2 regions of the Billgrantia sp. C5P2 genome follow, and region 2 is predicted to be linked to the other one. Evidence: predicted binding sites of a transcription regulator. Region 2 holds the regulator's gene; the other holds the start of a gene.

Region 1 (3,411 bases), 1.5 Mb from region 2:
CCTCCTCGGGGCTACCGGGAGGCCCGCCCCAGACCTCGGGGCCATGGTCGAAGAAGATCTCGGAACTCGGCCCACACGGGCCGGTATCGCCCATCTGCCAGAAGTTGTCCTCGTCGAGCTTGGAGAAGCGTGCCGGATCGACGCCGATCTCCTCTTTCCAGATCTTCTCCGCCTCGTCGTCGCTGACGTGCACCGTGACCCATAGTTTCTCGGCCGGCAGCCCCAGGCGCTCGGTGAGGAAGGTCCAGGCGAAGCGGATGGCGTCGCGCTTGAAGTAGTCGCCGAAGCTGAAGTTGCCCAGCATCTCGAAGAAGGTGTGGTGGCGGGCGGTATAGCCGACGTTGTCCAGGTCGTTGTGCTTGCCGCCGGCACGCACGCAGCGCTGGGATGAGGTGGCGCGCACGTAGGGGCGCGGGTCGCGGCCGAGGAAGACGTCCTTGAACGGCACCATGCCGGCATTGGTGAACAGCAGCGTCGGGTCGTTGCCCGGCACCAGGGAACTCGATGGTACGACGGTGTGGCCGTGCTCTTCGAAGTAACTCAGAAAGGCCTGTCTGATATCTGCGCTTTTCATGGCATATCCGTGGCGATGAGCGTGGTCACCCGACGGGCAGGCGCGTTTCGGACCGTCGATCCTGGCCGAGAAACGCAAGCGCTGTGTGTCAGGAGCGCCACCCAGGGGCGTTCGCAAAGGGATGCATTATAACGCAGTTGTCAAGCGACTAAAGGGGAGTCGCACATGGCGGGATCAGTCGACTGAATCGAGTCGCTCCAGCGCATGGCGGATCTGCTCGAAACCGAAGCCTCGAGAAGCCAGGAAGCGCTCGCGGCGGGCACGCTCGCGGGGGGAGTCGCCGGAGTGGGTGAAGCGCCGGGCCAGCACTTCGGTGGCCAGCTCGAACCAGTCGACTTCGCCTGCCTGTTCGGCTTCGGCCAGGGTCTTGGCGATCAGGGAGCGCTCGAGGCCGCGCCGCTCGAGTTCGGCACGCACCTTGAGCGGCCCCTGGCCTCGCATCACGCGGGAACGCAGGAAGCTCTCGGCAAAACGGGCATCGGACTGCAGCCCTTCGCCGGCCAGCTCGTCGAGACTGGCATCGATCGCTTCCGGGGAGTGGGCTCGGGCTGCCAACCGCTGCGCCAGCTCGGCGCGGGAGTACTCGCGCCGGGCCAGCAGGCGGATGGCGTCGTCCCGCGGGGACGACGCACGCGCTTCGGGCAAGGCAGGCATGGCTTAGAGCAGGTCGTCCTCGCGCTCGGCTTCGACGGCGACCGGCTCACCGGCCTCCTCCTCCTTGGGCGCCACCGTCGCCAGTAGCTGGCCGCGGATCTGGCTCTCGATCTCCTCCATCACCGCCGGGTTGTCCTCGAGGAACTGGGCGGCGTTGGCCTTGCCCTGGCCGATCTTGTTGCCCTTGTAGCTGTACCAGGCACCGGCCTTGTCGATCAGGTTGCACTGCACGCCCAGGTCGACCACTTCGCCGGCGTGGTAGATGCCCTTGCCGTAGAGGATCTGGAACTCGGCCTGGCGGAACGGCGGGGCCACCTTGTTCTTCACCACCTTGACGCGGGTCTCGTTGCCGGTGACCTCGTCGCCCTGCTTCACCGAGCCGGTGCGCCGGATGTCCAGGCGCACGCTGGCGTAGAACTTGAGCGCATTGCCGCCGGTGGTGGTCTCGGGGCTACCGAACATCACGCCGATCTTCATGCGGATCTGGTTGATGAACACCACCATGCAGTTGGCGTTCTTGATGTGACCGGTGATCTTGCGCAGCGCCTGGGACATCAGGCGCGCCTGCAGGCCGACGTGGGAGTCGCCCATCTCGCCCTCGATCTCGGCGCGCGGGGTGAGGGCCGCCACCGAGTCGATGATGATCACGTCGACACCACCGGAGCGCACCAGCATGTCGCAGATCTCCAGCGCCTGCTCGCCGGTATCCGGCTGCGAGACCAGCAGATCGTCGAGGTTGACGCCGAGCTTTTCGGCATAGCTCGGGTCGAGCGCGTGCTCGGCGTCGATGAAGGCGCAGGTCTTACCCTGCTTCTGGGCCTGGGCGATGACTGACAGGGTCAGGGTGGTCTTGCCCGAGGATTCCGGACCGAAGATCTCCACCACGCGGCCGTAGGGCAGGCCACCGATACCGAGCGCGATGTCGAGCCCCAGCGAGCCGGTGGACACCGACGGCATCACCACCCGCGGCGTATCGCCCAGGCGCATCACGGTACCCTTGCCGAACTGGCGCTCGATCTGGGAAAGGGCGGCATTCAATGCCTTGGAACGGTTTTCATCCTGTGCCATGAGGCTCTCCTCGCAGAACACGCTGACGCTTGCAGGTGCAAAATGGATGGCGGGCTGCCGACGGGGAGCTCGCCTGGACACTGTATGGTTGGACAGTAGTATGACGAAAAATTCGCCGCGCGACTAGCCACTCGATGAATACGATCGCCTAGCCGGCCTCGAGGTAGCGAATCAACCCGACGATGGCCTCGCGCACTGCCCGTTCGCGCACTGCGCGGCGGTCGCCGGGAAACTGGAAACGCTCGGCCTGCTGGTGCGTCTCGCTGCCCCAGGCCAGCCATACGGTACCCACCGGTTTATCCGGCGTCCCGCCATCGGGCCCGGCCACGCCGCTGATCGCCACGCCGAGCTTGGCCCCGCTGTCACGGCAGGCGCCCGCGACCATGGCCTCCACCACCGCCTGGCTGACGGCGCCATGCTGGGCGATCAGCGCCTCGGGAACACCCAGCAGGCGCGCCTTGGCGGCATTGGAGTAGGTGACGTAGCCGGTCTCGAAGTAGTCCGAGCTGCCGGCCACCGAGGTGATCGCACTGGCCACCCCGCCGCCGGTACACGACTCGGCGGCCGTGACGCTCACACCACGCTCGCGACAGCGCCGCCCGAGCCGTTCGGCGAGTGTGGCAAGATCGAGGTTGGCCAGGCTGGAAGCGCTATGAGGCATGGTATCGCTCCTTGTTCGAGAGGGTCGGCGATAGGTATCAGCCGCGTGTCCTGCAACTGCCTGCTACCATAGCGCATCCTTCCCCTCGGTACAGGCAGGGGGTGGTAAACGACCGCGGCAACTCCCCATTGGCCGCTGCCGGGAAAGCGCAGCCGGGAGAGGGCCGTTTCGACATGTCGACCATGGGCCGTGCGTGGTAACCTTGCCCTCTCCTGCCCCGCACAACCGACGAGCCAGCTGAGAAAGCATGAACGACGCGGTCAAGACAGACGTGCCGAGCCATACCCCGATGATGGCCCAGTACCTCAGGATCAAGCGCGAGCACCCCGATGTGCTGCTGTTCTATCGCATGGGCGATTTCTACGAGCTGTTCTTCGACGACGCCAAGCGCGCCGCCGCCCTGCTCGACATCACCCTGACCCAGCGCGGCCAGTCCGCCGGCAAGCCGATCCCC
Region 2 (3,411 bases):
GCCCAGCAGGCGTACCGGACGCTGGCGTCTGGCCCAGGCCTGCTGCATCAGTGAGGCGAAGATGTCGAGAGTGGGCAGGCCGCCCCGGGAGTCTAGGGTGGTGAGGGAGAAGTCGTCGAAGCGCACCTTGACGAAGGTGCCGGCGATCGGGGGGTGGCCATGACGAGCCAGGCGCGCCTCGAGGCGTTCGCACAGCGGCGACAGCTGAGTGTGGCAGTGCGCCAGGTCGGGCAGGTCGGTGGCGAAGGTGGTCTCCACGCTCACCGACTTTCGCTCGCGCTCGATGCGCACCGGCCGGTCGTCGATGCCCCGTGCCAGCTCGAACAGGCGTCGTCCGAACTTGCCGAACTCCTGCAGCAGGCGCTCCAGTGGAATGCGCTGCAGATCGTCACAGGTGGCGATCTCCAGGGTCTGCAGACGCTTGGCCGTGGCCGGACCAACGCCGTGCAGCTTCGTGACTGGAAGCTCGCGCAGGAAGTCGTCTACCTGCGAGGGGGCGATGACGGTAAGGCCGTCCGGCTTCTCCCAGTCGCTGGCAATCTTGGCCAGGAATTTCGCCGGGGCGGCGCCCACCGAGACGGTGATACCCACCCGCTTGAAGCACTCCTCCTTCAGCCAGCGTGCCATCCAGGTGGCACTGCCCGAAAAGCGGGTCACGTCGGTGACGTCGAGGAAAGCCTCGTCCAGCGACAGCGGCTCCACCAGCGGCGTCAGCTCGTGAAAGATCGCCAGCAGCTGCCGTGAAGCCTCGCGGTAACGGTCGAAGTCGCCGGGCAACAGAGTGAGGTGAGGGCACAGGCGCAGCGCCCGCGCCGTCGGCATGGCGGAATGAATGCCGTAAGCACGGGCAGGGTAGTTGCAGGTGGCAATGACCCCGCGCCCCTCGGCGCTGCCGCCGATCGCCAGCGGCACCTCACGGAGAGAGGGGTTGTCGCGCATCTCCACCGCGGCGTAGAAGCAATCGCAATCGGCATGCAGGATCTTGCGGCTCATGGGGGCGTCGTTCCGCTCAGCTAGAGCGCTTTCTGAGCGACGACCAGACAAGGCGGAGCTCGACGAGGAAGCGGAGTTGACTGTAGTCAATGAGCATTCCGAGGAGAGCTCCAACGCCGTATGGTCGAGTTCAGGAAGCGATCAACCCAAAGCTTGGCCGCTGCCGCCGCGTATAACTCCCACCCCGATACCCTCGATCTCCAACTCTTGATGACGCAGATCCACCTCGATGGGCGCAAAATCGGCGTTCTCGGCTTCCAGCACCACATGGTGCCCCTGGCGGTGGAAGCGCTTGACCGTGACTTCGTCCTCCAGGCGCGCCACCACTATCTGGCCGTCGCGTACGCGATCGGTGCGATGTACCGCCAGCAGGTCGCCTTCGAGGATGCCGGCATCCTTCATCGACAGGCCACGTACCCTGAGCAGGTAGTCGGCGCGAGGGGTGAAGAAGTCCGGGGGCAGGGGGCAATAGCGATCGATGTGCTCGGCGGCAAGAACAGGGCTGCCGGCAGCCACTTCGCCGATGATGGGCAGTCCCTCGTTGCCTGGCTCACTGAGGGTGCTATCGACCTCCTGAGCCGGCAGGCGAATACCGCGCGAGGTGCCACGAATCACCCGTATCACGCCCTTGCGCTCCAGTGCGCGCAGATGTTCCTCGGCGGCATTGGGCGAACGAAAGCCCAGCGCTCGGGCGATTTCTGCACGGGTTGGCGGATAGCCGAGTTCGTTCATGGTCTTGACGATGAAGTCATAAACGTTCTGCTGGCGCGAGGTCAGTGGGCGTGTCATGGCGAACTCCAGTGGCGACTGCCGTATTGGTCAAGTATACAGCATGGAAGCCCATACAGTAAAAGGTGATGTTCCGCCTCGGCAGTCGCTCAGAAGATGTTTAAAACGAATCTGGAACGCCATATGTTGAGGGATAAAGCGTAATGTCGTAGACTTTTGTAATGTTTAAAACAGATGTTTTCAGTGGAAACTGATCATGGCCCAAACCGATACCGTCACGCGCATTCTCGACACCGCAGAGGTGTTGTTCGCCGAGCGCGGCTTCGCCGAGACCTCGCTGCGCACCATCACCAGCAAGGCTCGCGTCAACCTCGCCGCGGTCAACTATCACTTCGGCTCGAAGAAGGCACTGATACAGGCGGTCTTCTCGCGCTATCTCGATCCCTTCACCGTGCGTTTTCATCATGCCCTCGATGAACTCGAAGCACGCCACGCGGGCGGTGTCATTCCGCTGGAGGAACTACTTGAGACCATGGCACGCACCGTGCTCGAAGTGCCCGCCGAGAAACATAGCCTCAAGGTTTTCATGAAACTGTTGGGGTTGGCTTACAGCCAGGCCCAGGGGCATCTGCGCCGCCATATCCAGGAGGAGTACGGCAGCGTCTTCACTCGCTTTACCGAGCTGGTGCGACTCGCCACCCCGGAGTTGCCCGATGCCGAGCGGTTCTGGCGCCTGCATTTCGTCCTCGGCACGGTTATCTTCACACTGTCCGGCCTCGATGCACTGCGTGACATTGCGGAGAAGGACTACCATGAGCACGTCTCGGTGCGCGACCTGATACGTCGTCTGCGTCCCGTGGTGGTAGCTGCCATGAACGCTCCTTTGCCTCCGCCTCCCGCCATGCAGCCGGCCAAGGCGAGCTGATATGCGCACCCCTCGGCTGGACGCTTTACCGCCCCGGGATGGGGACTGGTTCGAGATCGATGTCGGTCGCCAGTGCCTCGTCCAGTGGCAAGGCGAGCGCCCCCTGGCGGAGTGGCCGGTGTCGACGGCACTGGCGGGAACGGGCCAGCAAGAGGGCAGCGGTTGCACGCCGTTGGGCTGGCATTACGTGCGAGCGGCGATCGGCGGCGGTCAGCCGGCTGGCACGGTGTTTCGGGGCCGGCGCCCCACCGGCGAGATCTACAGCGCGGCGCTGGCGGCCGCTCACCCGGGGCGCGACTGGATCCTGACTCGCATCCTCTGGCTGTGCGGGCTCGAGCGTGATTTCAATCGTGGCGGCGACGTCGACTCACAGAGGCGCTATATCTATCTACACGGCACACCGCCGGATCAGCCGATGGGTGAGGCTCGTTCACATGGCTGTATCCGCATGCGTGACGAGGCACTGCTGGAGGTCTTCGCACTGGCACTGCCCGGCACGCCCGTCTGGCTGCACGAATGACGAGATAAGGCGCAGGCATGCCGGTTCCACTGAGGTTCGGTTCAGGTGTGTCATGGATGGCTGTTGCCGTAGGCGGCTTTAGTCTAGAATCAGCTCCCTTTCATGCCCCAAGGACACCGAACATGACCCAGACCCTTGGCCCGGTGATGCTCGATCTGGAAGGCACCGCATTACGCAAAGAAGAGCGCGCGCTGCTCAAGCGTCCCGAGGTGGGAGGTGTCATCCTGTTCGGCCGCAATGTAGA

What was found. Region 2 encodes LexA, which represses DNA repair genes until DNA is damaged. Its sites were predicted from a motif close to TACTGTNTANNTANACAGTA; they were not measured.
Region 1: a site for LexA is predicted at 2,375-2,394, ahead of recA (recombinase RecA). Genes of this name have one in related genera too.

The regions. Positions count from the first base shown of each region.
Region 1 covers NZ_CM128542.1:4,018,850-4,022,260, forward strand. The annotation lists gene alaS (alanine--tRNA ligase) at 1-574, opposite strand, end outside; gene ACRWQA_RS18660 (regulatory protein RecX) at 749-1,228, opposite strand; gene recA (recombinase RecA) at 1,232-2,296, opposite strand; gene ACRWQA_RS18670 (CinA family protein) at 2,445-2,957, opposite strand; gene mutS (DNA mismatch repair protein MutS) at 3,205-3,411, shown strand, end outside.
Region 2 covers NZ_CM128542.1:2,518,068-2,521,478, reverse strand. The annotation lists gene dinB (DNA polymerase IV) at 1-993, opposite strand, end outside; gene lexA (transcriptional repressor LexA) at 1,135-1,782, opposite strand; gene ACRWQA_RS11565 (TetR/AcrR family transcriptional regulator) at 1,979-2,647, shown strand; gene ACRWQA_RS11560 (L,D-transpeptidase) at 2,649-3,167, shown strand; gene nagZ (beta-N-acetylhexosaminidase) at 3,290-3,411, shown strand, end outside.